3 regions of the Nonomuraea sp. NPDC052129 genome follow, and region 2 is predicted to be linked to each of the others. Evidence: riboswitches for the same ligand, from Rfam matches in the RefSeq annotation. Region 2 holds a riboswitch; each other region holds the start of a gene.

The links. A riboswitch is a leader RNA that binds a small molecule or an ion and turns the genes downstream of it on or off. The one in region 2 is predicted to bind cobalamin.
Region 1: it holds a riboswitch for cobalamin, as region 2 does, so the genes downstream of both, AB0L53_RS24390 (ribonucleoside-diphosphate reductase subunit alpha) here and AB0L53_RS55455 (CbtB-domain containing protein) in region 2, are expected to answer to the same signal.
Region 3: it holds a riboswitch for cobalamin, as region 2 does, so the genes downstream of both, AB0L53_RS28590 (ABC transporter substrate-binding protein) here and AB0L53_RS55455 (CbtB-domain containing protein) in region 2, are expected to answer to the same signal.

What each region holds. Positions count from the first base shown of each region.
Region 1 covers NZ_JBFAVX010000011.1:41,358-47,311, reverse strand. The annotation lists gene AB0L53_RS24410 (hypothetical protein) at 1-138, shown strand, start outside; gene glmS (glutamine--fructose-6-phosphate transaminase (isomerizing)) at 187-2,007, shown strand; gene AB0L53_RS24400 (SAM-dependent methyltransferase) at 2,045-2,848, shown strand; gene AB0L53_RS24395 (tripartite tricarboxylate transporter substrate-binding protein) at 2,954-3,919, shown strand; cobalamin riboswitch at 3,924-4,118, shown strand; gene AB0L53_RS24390 (ribonucleoside-diphosphate reductase subunit alpha) at 4,245-5,954, shown strand, end outside.
Region 2 covers NZ_JBFAVX010000051.1:19,293-25,246, reverse strand. The annotation lists gene AB0L53_RS55470 (VWA domain-containing protein) at 1-1,057, opposite strand, end outside; gene AB0L53_RS55465 (histidine phosphatase family protein) at 1,077-1,682, opposite strand; gene AB0L53_RS55460 (CbtA family protein) at 1,689-2,426, opposite strand; gene AB0L53_RS55455 (CbtB-domain containing protein) at 2,435-2,623, opposite strand; cobalamin riboswitch at 2,658-2,787, opposite strand; gene AB0L53_RS55450 (M28 family peptidase) at 2,825-4,363, opposite strand; gene AB0L53_RS55445 (phosphoesterase) at 4,561-5,954, opposite strand, start outside.
Region 3 covers NZ_JBFAVX010000014.1:40,894-46,847, reverse strand. The annotation lists gene AB0L53_RS28600 (SDR family oxidoreductase) at 1-119, shown strand, start outside; gene AB0L53_RS28595 (Gfo/Idh/MocA family oxidoreductase) at 374-1,237, shown strand; cobalamin riboswitch at 1,245-1,365, shown strand; gene AB0L53_RS28590 (ABC transporter substrate-binding protein) at 1,438-2,406, shown strand; gene AB0L53_RS28585 (iron ABC transporter permease) at 2,418-3,416, shown strand; gene AB0L53_RS28580 (ABC transporter ATP-binding protein) at 3,413-4,267, shown strand; gene AB0L53_RS28575 (adenosylcobinamide amidohydrolase) at 4,317-4,967, shown strand; gene AB0L53_RS28570 (hydantoinase B/oxoprolinase family protein) at 5,085-5,954, opposite strand, start outside.

The DNA of each region.
Region 1 (5,954 bases), on a different contig from region 2:
CGGCGTCACGGGGAGCTGAAGTCTCGCGGTCTGACCAACGACGAGATCTTCCCCAGGGTCGCCGCGGAACTGCGCGGGCGCCGGGTGGCGCCGCCGGAGCTGTCGCTCCGGCAACTGCGCAGGATCGTGTACGGATAAAAGCGGACAAAAGCTGAGAAAAGCCCCAAAAGCAGAGGAGAGCGTCGTATGTGCGGAATCGTGGCCTATGTCGGGTCGAAGGATGCGGCGCCCATCCTGCTGGAGGGGCTGCAACGGCTGGAGTACCGAGGCTATGACTCGGCCGGCGTCGTCGTGTCCAACAAGGGGCTCAAGGTACGCAAGGTCAAAGGCCGGGTCGCCGACCTGGCGAAGGTCGTACCCCCCAGGTTCAAGGGCGCCCTCGGTATCGGTCACACACGGTGGGCCACGCACGGCGTGCCCAGCGACGTCAACGCGCACCCGCACCTGTCGTCCGACGAGCGGATCGCGGTCGTGCACAACGGCATCATCGAGAACGCCGACGAACTGCGCGCCAAGCTGACCGCCGACGGGGCGGAGTTCGTCTCCGAGACCGACACCGAGGTGCTCGCGCACCTGATCGCCCGTACGGTCGAGGAGACCGACACGCTGGAGGAGGCCGTACGCAAGGCGCTCAAGAGCATCGTCGGCACGTACGGCATCGCGGTCGTCGACAGTGAGCGGCCCGGCGAGGTGGTCGTGGCCCGCAACGGCAGCCCGATCGTGCTCGGCATCGGCGAGAAGGAGATGTTCGCCGCCTCCGACGTGGCCGCGCTCGTCCGCTACACCCGCCAGGTCGTGCACCTGGAGGACGGCGAGCTGGCCGTGCTCAAGGCCGACGGGTTCCACACCTTCGCCAGCGACGCGCGCGAGACCGCCAAGGAGCCGCTGACCGTAGACTGGGACGCCGGGCACTACGACACCGGTGGCTACGAGCACTACCTGCTCAAGGAGATCTCCGAGCAGCCCGACACGGTCTCGCGCACCATGAGCGGCCGCCTCGACGAGCGCTTCCACATCGCCCACCTGGGCGGCCTGAACATGGACGCCCGCGAGACCCGCTCCTTTCGCCGGGTGAAGATCATCGGCTGTGGCTCCGCCTACTACTCGGGCCAGATCGGCGCGCAGCTCATCGAGGAGCTGGCCCGTATCCCGGCCGACGCCGAGCCGGCCAGCGAGTTCCGCTACCGCAACCCGGTCGTCGACCCCGACACGCTCTACGTCGCGATCAGCCAGTCAGGCGAGACCTACGACACGCTCGCGGCGGTACAGGAGCTCAAGCGCAAGGGCGGCCGGGTCATCGGCATCGTCAACGCGGTCGGCAGCGCCATCGCCCGCGAGGTCGACGGCGGCGTCTACCTGCACGCCGGGCCCGAGGTCTCAGTCGCCTCGACCAAGGCGTTCACCTCGACGTCGCTGGCGTTCGCGCTGCTCGCGCTGCACTTCGGCCGGGTGCACGACCTCTCGCCCGCCGACGGCCGCCGCGTCTGCGAGGGCCTGCGCAGGCTGCCCGGCCAGATCGAGGAGATCCTGGCGCAGGGCGACAAGATCGCCGAGCTGGCGAAGAAGTACGCGAACTATCCGAGCATGATGTTCGTCGGCCGGGTCCGTGGTTATCCGGTGGCCCGCGAAGGCGCGCAGAAGCTCAAGGAGATCTCGTACGTCCACGCCGAGGCCTATCCGGCCAGCGAGCTCAAGCACGGGCCGCTCGCCCTCATCGGCCCCGAGATGCCGACGGTGGCGATTGTCCCCGATGACGAACTGCTCGACAAGAACCTCACCACGCTCGGCGAGATCCGCGCCCGCGGCGGCAAGGTGCTCATGGTGGGCCACCGCGAACCCGATGCCAAGCTGGCCGACGACGTCATCGTGGTGCCGAAGAACGAGATCGAGCTGGACCCGATCCTGCTCACGATCCCGCTGCAGCTGCTGGCCTACCACGCCGCCGTGGCGCTCGAGCGCGATGTGGATAAGCCACGCAATTTGGCTAAGAGCGTCACAGTCGAGTAACTGCTACGACCCGGCGGCCACAATAGGCACATAGCCCGTGATAAGTGGACCGGCAGGACTTAAGATCGAAACTGTGCCCGAGTTTCATGGCCAAACGCCAAATCTCGCACGAATGTACGATTACATGCTCGGCGGCACAGACAACTACGCCGTCGACCGCGAGGCGATCGACCGGCTTGCGGCGCTGATCCCGCAAGCCGTCCTGCTGGCGCGTGCCAACCGGGCCTTCCTCCAGCGCGCGGTCCGCCACCTGGCGGACGCGGGCGTCCGCCAGTTCCTCGATCTGGGCAGCGGGTTGCCGACCCAGGGCAACGTGCACGAGGTGGCGCCGGAGGCGAAAGTCGTCTACGTCGATCGCGACCCGGTCGTCGCCACCCACGCCAGGGCGCTGCTGGAGGAGGCGGGCCGGGCCGTCTTCGTCCAGGCCGATCTGCTCGACCCCGACGAGGTGCTGGCGCAGGCGTCCCGCTTCCTGGACATGAACGAGCCGGTGGGCGTGCTGCTGGTCTCGATCCTGCACTTCATCCCGGACGCCCGCGACCCGGGCAAGATGGTGACCAGGCTGCGCGAGGCGGTGGCGCCCGGCAGTTACCTGGTGCTCACCCACGCGACCTCGCGGGGACGGTTCGAGGAGGGCGCCACGCCGCTCCACCGGCCCACCTCGGCCGGGGCCGGCACCGACCGGACGCCGAGGGAGATTCGGGCGTTCTTCGGGGACTTCGAGCTGGTCGAGCCGGGCCTGGTGCACGCCCCTGACTGGCGTCCTGACCGGCCCAGGCTGGTCAGCGAGCCCTCGCTGCCGTCGTACCTGCTCGTCGGTGTGGGCGAGAAAACTTCATAGTTCTTCCCGACTTTTCGTGATCCCTGATAATGACAACCCAGATGTGTAACAGTGCGTTAAGTGTCAGTGACCTGGGGTAGTTATGGGGTGCGAGGGGAGGACGCCATGCGCCGACGGGGGTTCTTCGCGCTCGGCCTGGCGGTGGCGGCCTGCGCGACAGGATGTGGCACGGAGGGGAGCCTCGGCGGACGTGCCGTCAACGCGGCCGGCCTCTCGGGCCGGTTCGCGATCGTCCCCGGCGCCGGACGCTGGGCCCGCGTCGCCAAGGCGCTCGTCAAAACCGCCCGCGACGCCGGTTTCCCGATTTCCGGCACGCCGCCCGTCACCCGGATCACCGTCACCGGGCTGCCCGCGCTGGCCGCGACCGAGCTCAACAACGGGCTGTCGCTGCTCGACACCGCCACGCCGCTGGCCCGGCTCACCGGCCAGATCGAGGTGGTGGTGGTGCCCGCTCACTCCAAGTTCGCCACCTTCGACCAGTTCGGCGCGCAGCTGGTCGCCCACCCCGACCGCACGCCGCTGACGGGCGGACCGCAGGGCGAGCCCGACCACCTGCTGTTCGGGCTGATCGCCAAGGGCCTCGGCGCCGACACCCGGCAGGTCGACTACACCGGCTTTCCCGGCAGCGAGGAGGCCACGGCCGCGCTCCTCGGTGGCAAGGCCGCCGCGGCGACCGGCACGCTCGCGGACTGGCGCCGCGCCATCGGCAAGGGCCAGGTCAGGGTGCTGGCCGTCTCCAGCGCGCGCCGGGTGGACGGCGTCGAGGCGCCGAGCCTGCTGGAGTGCGGCGTGCGGGTCGACTTCGCCGACTGGTGCGCGGCCGTGGGGCCCGAGGGGATGTCCGAGGACGGCAAGGCCGTCGCCATCCGGCTCTGTGACGAGATCACGGAGTCCGCCTCCTGGCGGGCGGCCTGCCGGGCGGAGGGATGGACCTCGATCCCGCTCAGCGGCGACGACTTCGAACAGTGGCTGGCCTCGGAGATCGGCAGGACCAGGGCCGTGCTCCGCGATCTAGGCATGCTCGACACCGCTGACACAACATGCTGGGGTAGTTGCGCCCAGGGCCACTAGATGTAGGATTCTGCTCGTCGCTGGTTCGCCCCTCGGGGCGGAGCAAAAGGGAACCCGGTGCGATTCCGGGGCTGCCCCGCAGCGGTGAGCGGGAACGACCGCCGTCACGAGCACTGGACATTTCCGGGAAGCGACGGCCAGTAGGAACTATCGACCATGCCCGCGAGCCCGAAGACCTGCCGGTGACGTTGGGGGAGCCAGCCGGCTCCGCCCATCGAAGTGTCCATGGCCTCGAGGGAGGGCCGGGGGCGTCGGCGGCCGGGGAGTCCAGGGCCGCCGTGCTCTCACGCGCCCTCACGGGGATGAGCTCGCGAGGAGAGAGCACGTGACGCAGATCATTGAGGCCGATCACCAGCCGGCCACCGTCGGCCGGCAGCCGGCGACGGTCGATCGGCAGTCGGCCACCGCCAAAACCGTCGATCGGCGGCTGGCGATCGAGGAGGCCGCCGCCCGGGTGATCACCGATCCGGCCAATTCCCGGATCGCCGCCCGGCTCCTGGCCGAGGAGATCGCCGACGAGGCGGCCGGGCACGGCGTGCGGACCTTCTCCGAGTCCATCGCCGCCACCCACGCCGCCGGGCTGATCCAGGACTCGCTCGCCGCCTTCGTCGGCGCGCACGCCGCCGAGCTCGACGCGCTCGTCTCCGGCGACGCGGACGACCGCTTCGAGTATTTCGGGTTGCGTACGGTCTACGACCGCTACCTGCTGCGGCACCCGCAGTCGCGGACCGTGCTCGAACGGCCGCAGCACTTCCTGCTCCGCGTGGCCTGCGGGTTGTCGGAGACGGTCGCCGAGGCCGCCGAGCTGTACGGCCTCATGTCCACGCTGTCGTACCTGCCAAGCTCGCCGACACTGTTCAACTCCGGTTCGCGCCGGCCGCAGCTGTCGTCGTGCTTCCTGCTCGACTCGCCGCGCGACGAGCTGGAGTCGATCTACGACCGCTATGGGCAGGTGGCCAGGCTGTCGAAGTACGCCGGGGGCATCGGCATCGCGTGGACCCGGGTGCGCTCGCGCGGATCCCTCATCAAGGGCACCAACGGGCACTCCAACGGCATCGTGCCCTGGCTGCGTACGCTCGACTCCTCCGTCGCCGCCGTCAACCAGGGCGGGCGCCGCAAGGGCGCGGCCTGTGTCTACCTGGAGACCTGGCACGCCGACGTCGAGGAGTTCCTGGAGCTGCGCGACAACACGGGCGAGGACGCCCGGCGTACGCACAACCTCAACCTGGCCAACTGGGTGCCGGACGAGTTCATGCGGCGGGTGGAGGCCGACGAGGTCTGGTCGCTGTTCGACCCCAAGGAGGTCCCCGACCTCACCGACCTGTACGGCGAGGCGTTCACCCGCGCCTACCGCGCCTACGAGGCCGACGGCCGCTACACCCGGCAACTGCCCGCCCGGACCCTCTACGGCCGGATGATGCGCACCCTCGCCCAGACCGGCAACGGCTGGATGACGTTCAAGGACGCCGCCAACCGCACCTCCAACCAGACGGCCCGGCCCGAGAACGTCATCCACCTGTCCAACCTGTGCACCGAGATCCTCGAGGTCACCAGCGACGGCGAGACGGCGGTGTGCAACCTCGGCTCGATCAACCTCGCCGCCCACCTGACCGGCGAGGGCGTCGACTGGGCCCGGCTGCGCACGACCGTCCGTACGGCGGTACGTTTCCTGGACCGGACCATCGACCTGGGCTTCTACCCGACCACTGAGGCCGAGGCGGCCAACAAGCGCTGGCGGCCGATCGGGCTCGGCGTGATGGGCCTGGCCGACGTCTTCTTCGCGCTCCGGCTGCCGTTCGACTCGCCCGAGGCGCTGGGCCTGTCGACGCGCGTCGCCGAGGAGATCGCCCTGGCGGCCTACGACACCTCCGCCGACCTGGCCGTCGAGCGCGGCCGGCATCCGTCGTACGAGGAGACCAGGGCGGCGGGCGGCGTCCTGCACCCCGACCACTACGCCGCCGCCGTGTCGCCACGCTGGGACGAGCTGCGCGCGAAGATCGCCGAGACCGGGCTGCGCAACTCGCTGATGGTCGCC
Region 2 (5,954 bases):
GACCCCCGCCACCGGGACCCTCCGGATTGTCCGGATCATCATCCTCCGCCGTGCTCTCCAGCAGCTCGTCGAGCAGCGACTCGTCCAGTCCCGGCGCGTCGAAGGGGTCGCGCCGCCGCCGATGCGGCAGCGACAGGCGGGCCGCCGCCCGTACATCCTCGGTCGTCACCCTCTCGCGCCCATGCCAGGCGGCATGGGCGATGGCGGCGTTCGCCGTGACCAGGTCGGCCCGCAATCCGTCGACCTCGAACGCCGCGCACACCGTCGCGATCTGCCGCAGGCGCGCGTCGGGCAGTCGCACGCCGGACACCCGGCCGCGGGCCTGGGCGATCCTGGTCGCCAGCGCCGATTCCTCGGCCGCCCACCTGGCCGCGAACTTCTCGGCGTCCGCGTCGAAGGCCAGCCGGCGTCGTACCACCTCGGCGCGCTCCACCGGATCCCTGGACGCCTTCACCTCCACCGTCAGCCCGAACCTGTCCAGCAACTGCGGCCGCAGCTCACCCTCCTCCGGGTTCATGGTCCCGACCAGCAGGAACCGGGCCGGATGCCGGACCGAGACCGACTCCCGTTCCACGTAGCAGGTCCCCAGGGCCGCCGCGTCCAGCAGCAGGTCGACCAGGTGGTCGTGCAGCAGGTTCACCTCGTCCACGTACAGGACGCCGCGGTGCGCGGCCGCCAGCAGGCCCGGCTCGAACGCCTTCACCCCCTCCGTCAGCGCCCGCTCCACGTCGAGTGAGCCGGCCAGGCGGTCCTCCGACGCGCCGACCGGTAGCTCCACCAACGCGGCCGGACGGTGAAGCCCTTGGGCGTCCGGCTCGTGCGGGCCGTCCGGGCACTCGGCGTCGGGCGTGGCCGGATCGCAGGCGAACCGGCAGCCGGGCACCACGTTCACCGGGGGCAGCTGGGCGGCCAGCGCGCGCACGATGGTGGACTTGGCGGTGCCCTTCTCACCCCGTACCAGCACACCGCCCACCCGTGGCGAGACGGCGTTGAGCACCAGCGCCAGCTTCAGGTCGTCGAGCCCGACGACGGCGCTGAACGGATACGAGACGATCAAGACAGGACCTTCCGTACGTTCAAGAAAGGATCTTCCGGTTGACGTGGGCGACCCGCCAGCCGCCTCGCGTGACGGTCAGTTCGGTGATGGACAGCGGCGCGAGATCGAACCGGGCGGCGCGGAGCGGGTCCAGCCCCAGCGCATGGCCGAGGGCCGCCCGGATGGCGCCCGCGTCGCAGACGGCGACCGCCTCGGGCTCCCCGCGTACCGAGTCGAGCCAGTCGGCGACCCGCGCCGCCAGCACGGTCAGGCTCTCCCCGCCGTGCGGCGCCGCGTCCGGATCCGCCAGCCAGCTCGCCAGCGCGTCCGGCTCCTCCCGCGCGACCCGTCCGTACGGCAGGCCGCGCCACCGGCCGTGATCGGCCTCCGCGAGCGCGGTGACCACGCACGCTTCCCGGCCGAGCGCGGCGGCGGTCTGCCGCGCCGCGACACTGGGAGCGACCCACGCCGAGCCGCCCCCGGCCACCACAGAGCCGGCCACCACTGAGCTGGCCACCGCTGAGCGAGCCACCGCTGAGGCCAGGCCGTGTGCTCTGGCCAGGCTCGCCGCGTCGGCGTCCTCATCGGCCCCGGGAAAGCAGGCGGTCCGCATTCCCGGCGTGCTGGCGTGCCGGACGAACAGCACGCCGGCTCAGCCCGGCGAGACGGCGGTCGCGGGTACGGCCGCCCGCCGCGCCGCCCTGTCGCTCACCCACCCGAACAGCACACCGAAGGCCGTCCAGAAAACGAGCTGCGTCCCTAACGACACGAGCCTGAACTGCCACAGCAACGTGGCAGGAAAGCCCTCGGGCACCTCGTCCACGGTCGGCAGCAGCAGCCACGCGGCGACCACCGGGACCAGGTACGCGACCCCGGCCGCGACCCACCGCGCCCATGGCCCGGCGGTCACCCGGCGCGCGGTCGCCACCGCGATCGCGATCGCGGCCAGGCCGACAAGGATCATCACGACATAGAGGGCGGTCCGGCTGTTGATCGTTTCCGGGTCTCCGACAGCCGGCGGATTAGCCGGATATTTCACGAACGGTACGAGGATCACCGCCCCGAACGCCGACCCGGCGGCGGCGAGCGCCAGCCCGCCCTCCGACCGTGGACCGACCCGGCCCCGCAGACCCGCGTACACCAGGGCGAAGACCCCTCCCACGGCCAGCCCGTACAGGCCGGTGGCGAGGAAGAGCCCGGCCTTCTGGCCCGGCCTGCTGACCAGCTCCTCCTCGCCGTGGTCATGGCCAGGTTCCTGCGCGGCGTGCGCCTGTTCCAGTGCGATCGCACTGTCCACCTGCGGTTCCCCGAAGGCGAAGGCGAAGCCGCCCGCGATCAATCCGGCCAGCAGGCCCAGAAGCAGGCCCCTGACCAGCAGGGTGCGTACCATGCTGGGGTCTAGTGGCAGGGCACGCCGAGCAGGTGACGCCCGTCGTGCATGAGTTCGTGCAGGTACGCCCCCGTCTGCGAGATGGCGCCGTTGTCCATCAGCACCAGGTAGGCGACCAGCAGCAGTACCGGTACGGCCAGCAACCACAGCCGCAGACGGGGGAACGGAATGACGGTAGGAGCGGACAGACCACTCATCAGTGCCTCCTCAGGGATGACGCGTCCCAACAAATGAGGTCACGGAGGCCCAAGCGACCTGGCTCCCGGGATCTACGTCCCGGATACAGTGGCGCGTCCGCACCGGCATCTCACCGGATTTCCCTTGGACAACCGTGAAATCTACCGGAACGTATCCCTTCCTCCTGTTTCCGTCAACCTGTTTCCGTCAACCTGTTCACGTCAACCTGTTCGCGTCAACACATCGAGGAAGTCAGACGTTGGTGGTGTGAAGCGCGCACGGCTGATGGCGGGTGCCACTCGCGGCGGGATGGAGCGGAGGTTGAAGGCGTATCGGGCGACGGAGTCGGCGATGGCGTCCGCGTCCACGTCCAGCGCCGTGGCGTTGATGTTGGCGATGGTGTCGCACGCCTGGTGGTAGCAGGCGTCGTAGGCGACCCCGGCCGTCCCGCCGAACAGCGCCGCCTCCGCGGCCGTCTTGATCCCCTCGGCGCCGGTGAAGATGCCGCCGGCCGGGATCCCGACCGCGATGAACGGCCCGTAGTCCGAGCGCCCGTCGAAGTCCGTGCCCACCGTGGGCAGGCCACGGGAGCCGTAGAACGCCGCCAGCTGCTTCTCGATCTCGGCCGAACCGGGCGGACCGGCGGGGGAGCCGACGTTGTCGGAGTTGTCCCCGTCGTACAGCTTGTAGGCGTAGTTCGGCGTGGCCACCATGTCGAAGTTCAGATACACCCGGACGCGGTCCCGCTGCGCCTGCGACAACGACCCGACGTACTGATCGGAACCGAGCAGCCCGATCTCCTCGGCGGCCCAGAAGGCGAAGCGGACCTTGTTCTTGACCGGGTAGAGCGCCATCTCCTCGGCGACCTCCAGGATCGCCGCGCTGCCCGAGCCGTTGTCGTTGATGCCGGGCCCCGCCGTCACGCTGTCGAGGTGCGCGCCCACCATGACGACGTCGCGCGGGTCGCCGAAGCGGGTCTCGGCGATCACGTTGTCCGTGCTGCCGAGCACGAGGTTGGCGTCGACCTTGAGGTGTACGGTCGCGCCCGGCGTGCTCGCGAGTTCGTTGCCCACGGCGAAGTCGGCGAACACCATGGGGATCCCGCCCCGCCACTCGCCGATGTCCAGCGGGAACGCGTCGGTACGACCCGGCTGGCCCTCGTTGAAAATGATGAGCCCGGTCGCGCCCGCCGCAGCCGCGTTCTGCACCTTCGTGACGAACGGGCAGGTGCCGCGCTGGACGAGCGCGATACGGCCGGCCACGAACCCGGCGAAGTCCGCCGCTTCGCAGCCGCTGGTCGAGGTCGGCGTCGGGGTGGGTGGCAGCGTGAGGTCCACGCCCTGGACCTGCGCGGTAACCTCGCCCGAGGGGGAGGGCTGGAAGGTGAAGAAGTCCTCGTTCGGTACGTACGTCTTCGCGCTCGGCGCGGTGAGCGCCAGCGTCGGCGGGCTGTTCTCGGCCCAGCTCTTGACGTAGTTGATCGGTTGCAGCGTGACCTTGTAACCGGCCTTGCGCAGCTTGTCCGCCACGTAGTCGCGGGAGGCGTCGTAGCCGCCGGTGCCGGTCGCGCGGATGCCGCCGTGGGCGGTGGCGATGTCCTGCAGGGCCTGCAGGTGCTTGGCGACGTTCGTCCCCTTGACCTGCTTGACCAGCAGCTTGGCGAAGACGTCGTCCAGGCCGCCGGCGTTGGCGGGCACGGCCATGGCGATGGCGATGGTCAAGGAGAGCGCGGTGACCAGGATGGTGATGACTCTGCGCATTCGGATTCCCCCTGTGGGACAGGAACGGGAAGGCAGACGATCCCCGAGTCTCGCCGAACGCGAACGTAACCCGGCCCCGTACCGTTGAAAAGACCCCCAGTTGAAAGACCCCCGGCGCCACGCTTGGTGCGAAGAGAGGGCGGCCCCGCGTGGTACTCGGGACCGCCCCAGATCAGCGGGCTGGCGGGGCTAGCGGGTCAGCGGACGCGGATGAAAACGGGGTTGGAGTAGAACCACAGGTCCTGCCACGGGCTCTCCTTGCCGTCGGCCGCCGGCTCCATCTCGTCGGTGCTGGTGCCGCGTACTCGCAGGTAGCTGTCGGTCTGCACGTCGCGCAGCGTGTGCCGGATGACATAGTCCCGGCCCTGCCGGCGCCAGTCGCCCGGGCCGAAGCGCGCCACGACCTTGGTGGTGGGGTTGGTGTCGGCGTCCAGGTTGGCGCTCACGCCGCTCACCTGTCCGGTGATGAGGTCGACGCGCCGCACTTCCGGGCGGTCGCCGTTGCCGTTCTTGCCCTCCAGCGGCCGGAACCGGATCTCGACCTCGACGTCGGTGCGGTTGCGCCGGTTGACCACCAGCGTCTCGCCCACGGTGGCCTGGCGGCCCTGGTTGCCGGCGGTGACGTCGAGAGCGGTGATCAGGTCCCCGGTGGCGACGAAGATGCGGCCGTTGCGCAGGGCGTCCATGATGTCGCCGTAGTCCTGGCGGGCCATCACGTACGTCTTGCTGTACTCGCCCGGCCAGAAGTCCGAACCGCCGCGGGTCCAGTGCACGTGCGAGTCGGAGGTGGCCGTGATCCACCAGTGCCGGCCCTCGCCCAGCAGGGAGTCCCACAGGCCGCCGACCCGCGCGGTCATCTGGTCGAAGCCGCCGTAGGTGGGGTGGTTGCCGTACCCGCCGCGGGCGCCGCCGTTCAGCGGGCCGGCCTGGTGGCCAGGGGCGCCCTCGAATCCCACGTACACGTCGGGGGCGGTGTTGTTGCCGTTGCGGAACTCGCGCGGAGTGTCCTGCCCCCACACGCCGAGCCCGGTCGCCGACCGCGCCGCGTGGTGTGCGATCACCAGCGGCTTCTGCCGCATGTCGCGGGCGGCCTTGAGGAACTCCACCATCTTGGCCTCGGTGTCGCGGCCGGCGTCGGCCGGGAAGGCGTCGTGCTTGGCGAAGCGACTCTCCAGCTCGAACAGCTGCTGCGCCTCGTCGGCGTGGTGCGGGATCATCAATGTGTGGTGGTCCAGCGCCGGCGCGTCGAACTCCATGCCCCAGAACTGCAGGACCTCGGGTACGAGCACGCGCGAGCGCAGCAGGTCGGGGTAAGCCTGCTCCAGGTTCACCTTGGAATGCGTCGGGCCGCCGTGGTCGGTGCACATCGCCCAGGTCAACCCGAAATACTTGGCCATGATCGCGTTGGTGACGATCGGGTAGACAGCGTCGGCGCCCTTGTGGAAGGTCGGCGGGTTGGTCTTGGTGTCGAACTCACCGCTGTACTCGGAGTGCACATGATGATCGCCCGCCCGCCACATCCGGCCGTTGGCGGCGCCGTTGCCGAAGGAGCGCTCGTCGTCGGCCTGCGCGGCGGTGCCGCCCACCAGGG
Region 3 (5,954 bases), on a different contig from region 2:
CCTTCCTCGCCTCGGGTGAGTCGCGATGCATCACGGGACAGACCATCGTCATTGACTCCGGCACGGTGGCCCACCGCCCTGAACACGCCCTGCGCCAATGGCGCGACGCGGCGGGGTGACCATCGGGATTCCCCGGCGTGGTTCGTCACACGACTGTCTCGATCCCTGTGACGGTCTGTCGTGGCTGGGGTCCTTGGGAGAAATACCCCCTCCGGGGACGAGGAAGAATTGGAGGGCGCCGGGGTGCGGAGGAAGTCGGTCTGTCGTGGCAGGAGCCCCCTGGAGGGGACACCCTGCGGGGGAGTGGAAGACCGGATACCCGCAGAACATTCCTAGGAACCGCATTAGGGTTATGGCGGATCAAGGGGGATGAATGGAACCGGTGTCGGTCGGGTTGGTCGGGGCGGGGCCGTGGGCGGAGCGCGCGCATGCGCCCATGCTGGTCAACAGCCCGCATCTCCGGTTCGCCGGCGTGTGGGCCCGGCGCCCGGAGGCTGCCGCTCGGCTGGGGGCGCCGGTGTTCGAGCGGGTCGAGGAGTTGTTCGAGGCGTGCGAGGCCGTGGCGTTCTGCGTGCCGCCGGGCGTACAGGCCGAATTGGGGGTGCGCGCGGCGAAGGCCGGGAAGGCGCTGTTGCTGGAGAAGCCGCTCGCCGACTCGCTGGAGAACGCGCGGCGGCTCGCCGACGCCGTGCGTGAGGCCGGTGTGCCCTCCCAGATGGTGCTCAGCATGCGTTATATGAAGCAGGTCAGGGAGTTCCTGGCGCGCTGCGCGGAAATCGAGGCATTCGGCGGTCACGCCGCGAACATCTCCAATGTCCTGCTGGGCGGCCACCTCTTCGGCACCCCGTGGCGGCTCGAGCGCGGGGCGCTCCTGGACGTCGGGCCGCACGTGGTCGACCTGCTCGACGCCGCGCTCGGCCGGGTGACCGGCGTGCGCGCGCACGGCAACCCGCTCGGCTGGACCGGACTGCTGCTCGATCACGAGGGCGGCGCGGCCAGCGAGGCGTCGCTGTGCATGGCCGCCGCCGGCGACCTGCCGCCCGCCAGCGTCGCGGTGTACGGCAGGACGGGCAGCGTGACGCTGCTGCCCAGTGATGACGACGATCCGTTCGAGACCATCGCCGAGGAGTTCGCGCGGACCGTACGCCAGGGCGGTGGCCACCCGCTGGACGCGGCCCACGGGCTCAGGTTGCAAGAGATCATCGCTGAGGCGGAAGCCCAATTGGGCACCCCTTGACTTAACGCCCATCTGGCGCATTGATAGCGTCTGTCCGACGCGCAGAGTTGCAGCGAAGTCCGGTGCGAGTCCGGCGCTGTCCCGCAACTGTCATAGCCAGGTCGCCTGCCTCCGCGCTGACGTCATCAACCCTCGTGGAAAAGGGTGATCCGTCGCTCTCAAGCGGGTCTCTCGGTTCCGACAGTGTGAAAGGACTTCTCGTGAGGCCCGTACGCACGGCCTTCGCGGGCGCGCTGCTGGGAACGCTTGTTCTGGCCGGATGTGGTCAGACCAGCACTACCACCACCCCGTCACCCGCGAGCCCCACCGGCTCCACCGGTACGACCGGCTCGACCAGCTCCGCCGCCTTCCCCGTGACGGTCGAGGCGGGCAACGGCAAGGTCAGCATCGCCAAAAAGCCGGAGCGAATCGTCTCGCTCTCCGCCAGCCACACCGAGACGCTCTTCGCCATCGGCGCGGGCCCCCAGGTCATCGCGGTGGACGACCAGTCCAACTACCCGGCCGGTGTCCCCAAGACCGACCTGTCCGGCTTCAAGCCGAACGTCGAGGCCATCGTCTCCCAGAAGCCCGACCTGGTGATCGTCTCCAACGACATCGACGGCATCGTCGCCAAGCTGGGCAAGGTGAACGTACCGGTCCTCCTGGAGCCCGCCGCCACCAAGCTCGACGAGGCGTACGACGAGATCACCGACCTCGGCGCCGCCACCGGAAACACCGAAAAGGCCGGACAAGTCGTGACAGGCATGAAGACATCCCTCGACAAGCTCTCGGCGAGCGCCCCCAAGGACAAGAAGCTCACCTACTACCACGAAATCGACCAGACCCCCTACGCGGCGACGTCCAGCACGTTCATCGGGCAGATCTACGCCATGTTCGGCCTCACCAACATCGCCGACAAGGCGCCGGACCCGGCGGGCGGCTACCCCAAGCTGTCGGCGGAGTTCGTCGCCCAGGCCGACCCGGACCTGATCTTCCTGGCGGATGTGAAGTGCTGCCAGCAGAGCAAGGACACGCTGGCCAAGCGCCCCGGCTGGAAGGGACTGTCGGCCGTCAAGGGCGACCAGGTGATCCAGCTCGACGACGACATCGCCTCGCGCTGGGGCCCGCGGGTCGTCGACCTGGCGCAGACCATCAGTGACGCCGTCGGCAAGGCGGCCACCCGCCAGTGAGGTCCAGACCGATGTGGACGGCGGGCGCGCTGGCCGTGCTCGCCGTCTCCATGGTCGCCGGGCTGCTCGGCGGGGCCGCCGACATCTCGCCGTGGCAGGTGGTGCTCCAGGTGCTCGACTGGCTGCCGTACGTACACGTGGACTCGGGGCTGGCACCCGTGGAGCAGGGGCTGCTGTTCGAGCTGCGGCTGCCCAGGGTGCTGGTGGCGGCCGTGGTCGGCGGGCTGCTGGCCATCGCGGGGGCCGGCTACCAGGGGGTGTTCCGCAATCCGCTGGCCGACCCCTACCTGCTGGGCGCCGCGGCCGGAGCCGGGCTGACCACCACTGTGGTCATCGTGCTCGTGCCGACCCCAGCGGTCGGCATCCCGGTGGCCGCCTTCGCGGGTGCGGTCGGCGGGGTGTTTCTCGCGTACGTGCTCGGCAACACCGCCGGGCGCTCGGGCGGCACCGCCACGCTGGTGCTCGCGGGGGTGGCCGTCACCTCGTTCCTGACCGCGATCCAGACGTTCATTCAGCAGTTCAAGGTCGAGCAGTTGCAGCGCATCTACTCCTGGATCCTGGGCGACGTGGGCGGCGGGTGGGACCAGTTCTGGCTGGTCCTGCCGTACGCCGCCGTCTCGGCCGTACTGCTGCTCGCGCATGGGCGGATGCTGGACGTGCTCTCGGTGGGGGACGAGGAAGCCACCAGCCTCGGCGTCCGCGCCGGGCGGGTACGGCTGGCGGTACTGCTCGCCGCCTCCCTGGCCACCGCTGCGGCAGTGGCGGTGAGCGGGCTCATCGGGTTCGTCGGCATCGTCATTCCGCATGTGGTCAGGCGGCTGGCGGGCGGCTCCTACCGGATCGTGCTGCCGCTGTCGCTGATCGGCGGCGCCGCCTTCCTCGTGCTCGCCGACCTGGTCGCGCGCACCGTCATCGCCCCCGCCGAACTGCCCATCGGGGTGGTCACCATGTTCGTCGGCGCGCCGTTCTTCGTGGCGGTCCTGCGCATGACCCGGCAGACCGCCACATGACCGCCGCTACGGGGCCGGCAGACCGCCATGTGACCGCCGCCACGGCCGGGCAGGCCGACACGGCCCGGCCGGCCCGGATGATCGAGACGAGCGCCCTGTCCGTACGGCTCGGCGAGCGCGAGGTGCTCACCGACGTCGACCTCTCGGTACGGCGCGGCGAATGGCTGGCGATCATCGGCCCGAACGGCGCCGGAAAGTCCACCCTGCTCAAAGCCGTCATGGGCGTCGTCGCCCACCGGGGCGACGTCACCGTCGGCGGCCGGGCCGCGAACACGCTCAGGCCCAGGGACCGGGCCAGGCTGGTCGCCTACGCCCCCCAGACGCCCTCGCTGCCCCCCGACATCACCGTGTACGACTACGCCCTGCTCGGCCGCACCCCGTACATTCCTTACCTCGGCAGCGAGAGCCGCCACGACAAGGAGGTCACCAGGTCGGTGCTCGAACGTCTCGACCTCACCGAGTTCGCCGCGCGCCGGCTGGGGGAGCTGTCCGGCGGCGAACGTCAGCGGGTGGTCCTGGCCAGGGCACTGGCCCAGGAGGCGCCCGCGCTCCTGCTCGACGAGCCCACGACCGCGCTCGACCTCGGGCACCAGCAGCAGGTACTGGAGCTGGTCGACCGGCTCAGGCTCGCCGACGAGCTGACCGTGGTGACGACGCTGCACGACCTGACCCTCGCCGGGCAGTACGCCGACCGGCTCCTCCTGCTCGCCGGCGGCCGGGCCGTCGCCGCCGGGCAGCCGGGACAGGTGCTCACGGAGGCGCTGGTCGGCACCCACTTCGACGCCCGGGTGGAGATCGCGCCGGGTCCCGGAGGCCGGCCCGTCGTGCACCTGGTCAGGGGTGGCTCGTGAAAGTGGCGCCGGCCTATCGGGTCGAGGGCGTCGTCCTGAAGGGGGTCTCGTGGAGCTGACGTATCGGGTCGAGGACGGAGCGCGGCTCGGGTCGCTGCTGTGGGAGTTCGGGCCGGGATGGCGGATGATCTCGTCGGCGCTCCTGGGCGGGGGGATCGGGGAGCGTACGTGGGTGCTGAACGCGCAGGTCGTGGCGGGCTACTCGCGGATGGACCCGGTCGAGCACCTGCTCGACCTCGGGCCTGACGGTAGCGGGGTGGGGATGATGACCGCGGCCTCGGTGGAGCGCTACGCGCGGGCGGTGGACGGCGGCGCGGAGGTCGTGGCGACGGTCGGGTTACGTGTCCCCACCTGGGCGGCCGCCCCCGAGGGCGCCACCGACCCCGAGCTGGCCCCGATGCTCAGCACCCTCGCGCCGCCTGTGGGGACGATCAACCTGATGGCCGTGCTGCCGGTCGCGATGACCGACGCCGCCCTGGTCAACGCCGTGATGACGATGACGGAGGCCAAGTCGCAGGCGCTGATCGAAGCGGGTTTCCCGTGCACCGGCACCGCCTCGGACGCCCTGTGCCTGGCCGTACGCGCTGAGGGGCCGCAGGAGCTTTTCGGCGGCCCGCGCTCGACCTGGGGCGCCCGCCTGGCCCGCGCCGTCCACTCCGCCGTCCACCAGGGCGCGGCCTCCTGGCGGCCCCGGAGCTAGGACGATGGGCGTCCCACGACCGTCTCGATCTCCTTTGACGGTCCGTGGTGGCTGAGGTCCTTGTGAAGGGATACCCCCTTTGGGGGCGGGGAAGAGCGGACGTCCGCAGTCGCCGGATCAGCGGGTGAGGCCGTAGTCCTCCTGGGCGCCGCGTTCCGTGACGCGGCCCGCGTCGAGGTCGGCGAGTACCGCTTCGCGGTCCCGCTCGTACGGGGAGCCCATTCCGCCCCCACCCGTCGTCTCCACCACGAACGCCTCACCGGCGGCGAACCGTACGTTGTTCACCTTCGACGCCAGCCGCTCGACCGTCCCGTCCAGGTGGCGCTTGAAGAAGCCGCCGACCCGTCCCGGCAGTCCGCCGTCGCGGCCCGGCGGGGCCAGGCGCAGCCGGTCGCCGCGCGTCGTGACGTGGCAATCCGCCAGGAACCGGTACACGGTCCGCGAGCCCAGCCCGCCGCGATGCCGTCCGGGGCCGCCGGAGTCGGGGATGGTCTCGATCGACTCCACGATCAGCGGGCAGCGGCTCTCCACCGGCTCGGCCTGCGGCACCGAGTTGCGGCCGATGCCGAAGTGCACGCCTGTCGCGTCCGGCCCGTCGAGCCCCCGCCGCGCGCCGACGCCGCCGAAGTCGTACGACAGATGGATCCAGTACGGCGCCCCGACGGCCGCGATCGAGAACGGCTGGAGGATGCCGCTGGGCGCGATGGCCCGCTCCGGGACGGCGTCCGACAGCGCCTGGAAGATGGCCTCCATGGCCGCGTAGATCGGTACGTACCGTCCGCCGCACGGGTAGGGGGAGCGGGCGTTGAGCAGCGAGCCCTCCGGCAGCCGTACCTCGATCGCGCGCAGGCAGCCGTCGTTCATGGGGATCGTCGGATCGAGGAAGCAGCGCACCGCGAACACGGCGGCGGCCAGCGACTGTGACGCGGACGCGTTGATCGCCGCCGGCACCTGGGCACCGGTCCCGGCGAAGTCCACCACAGCCCG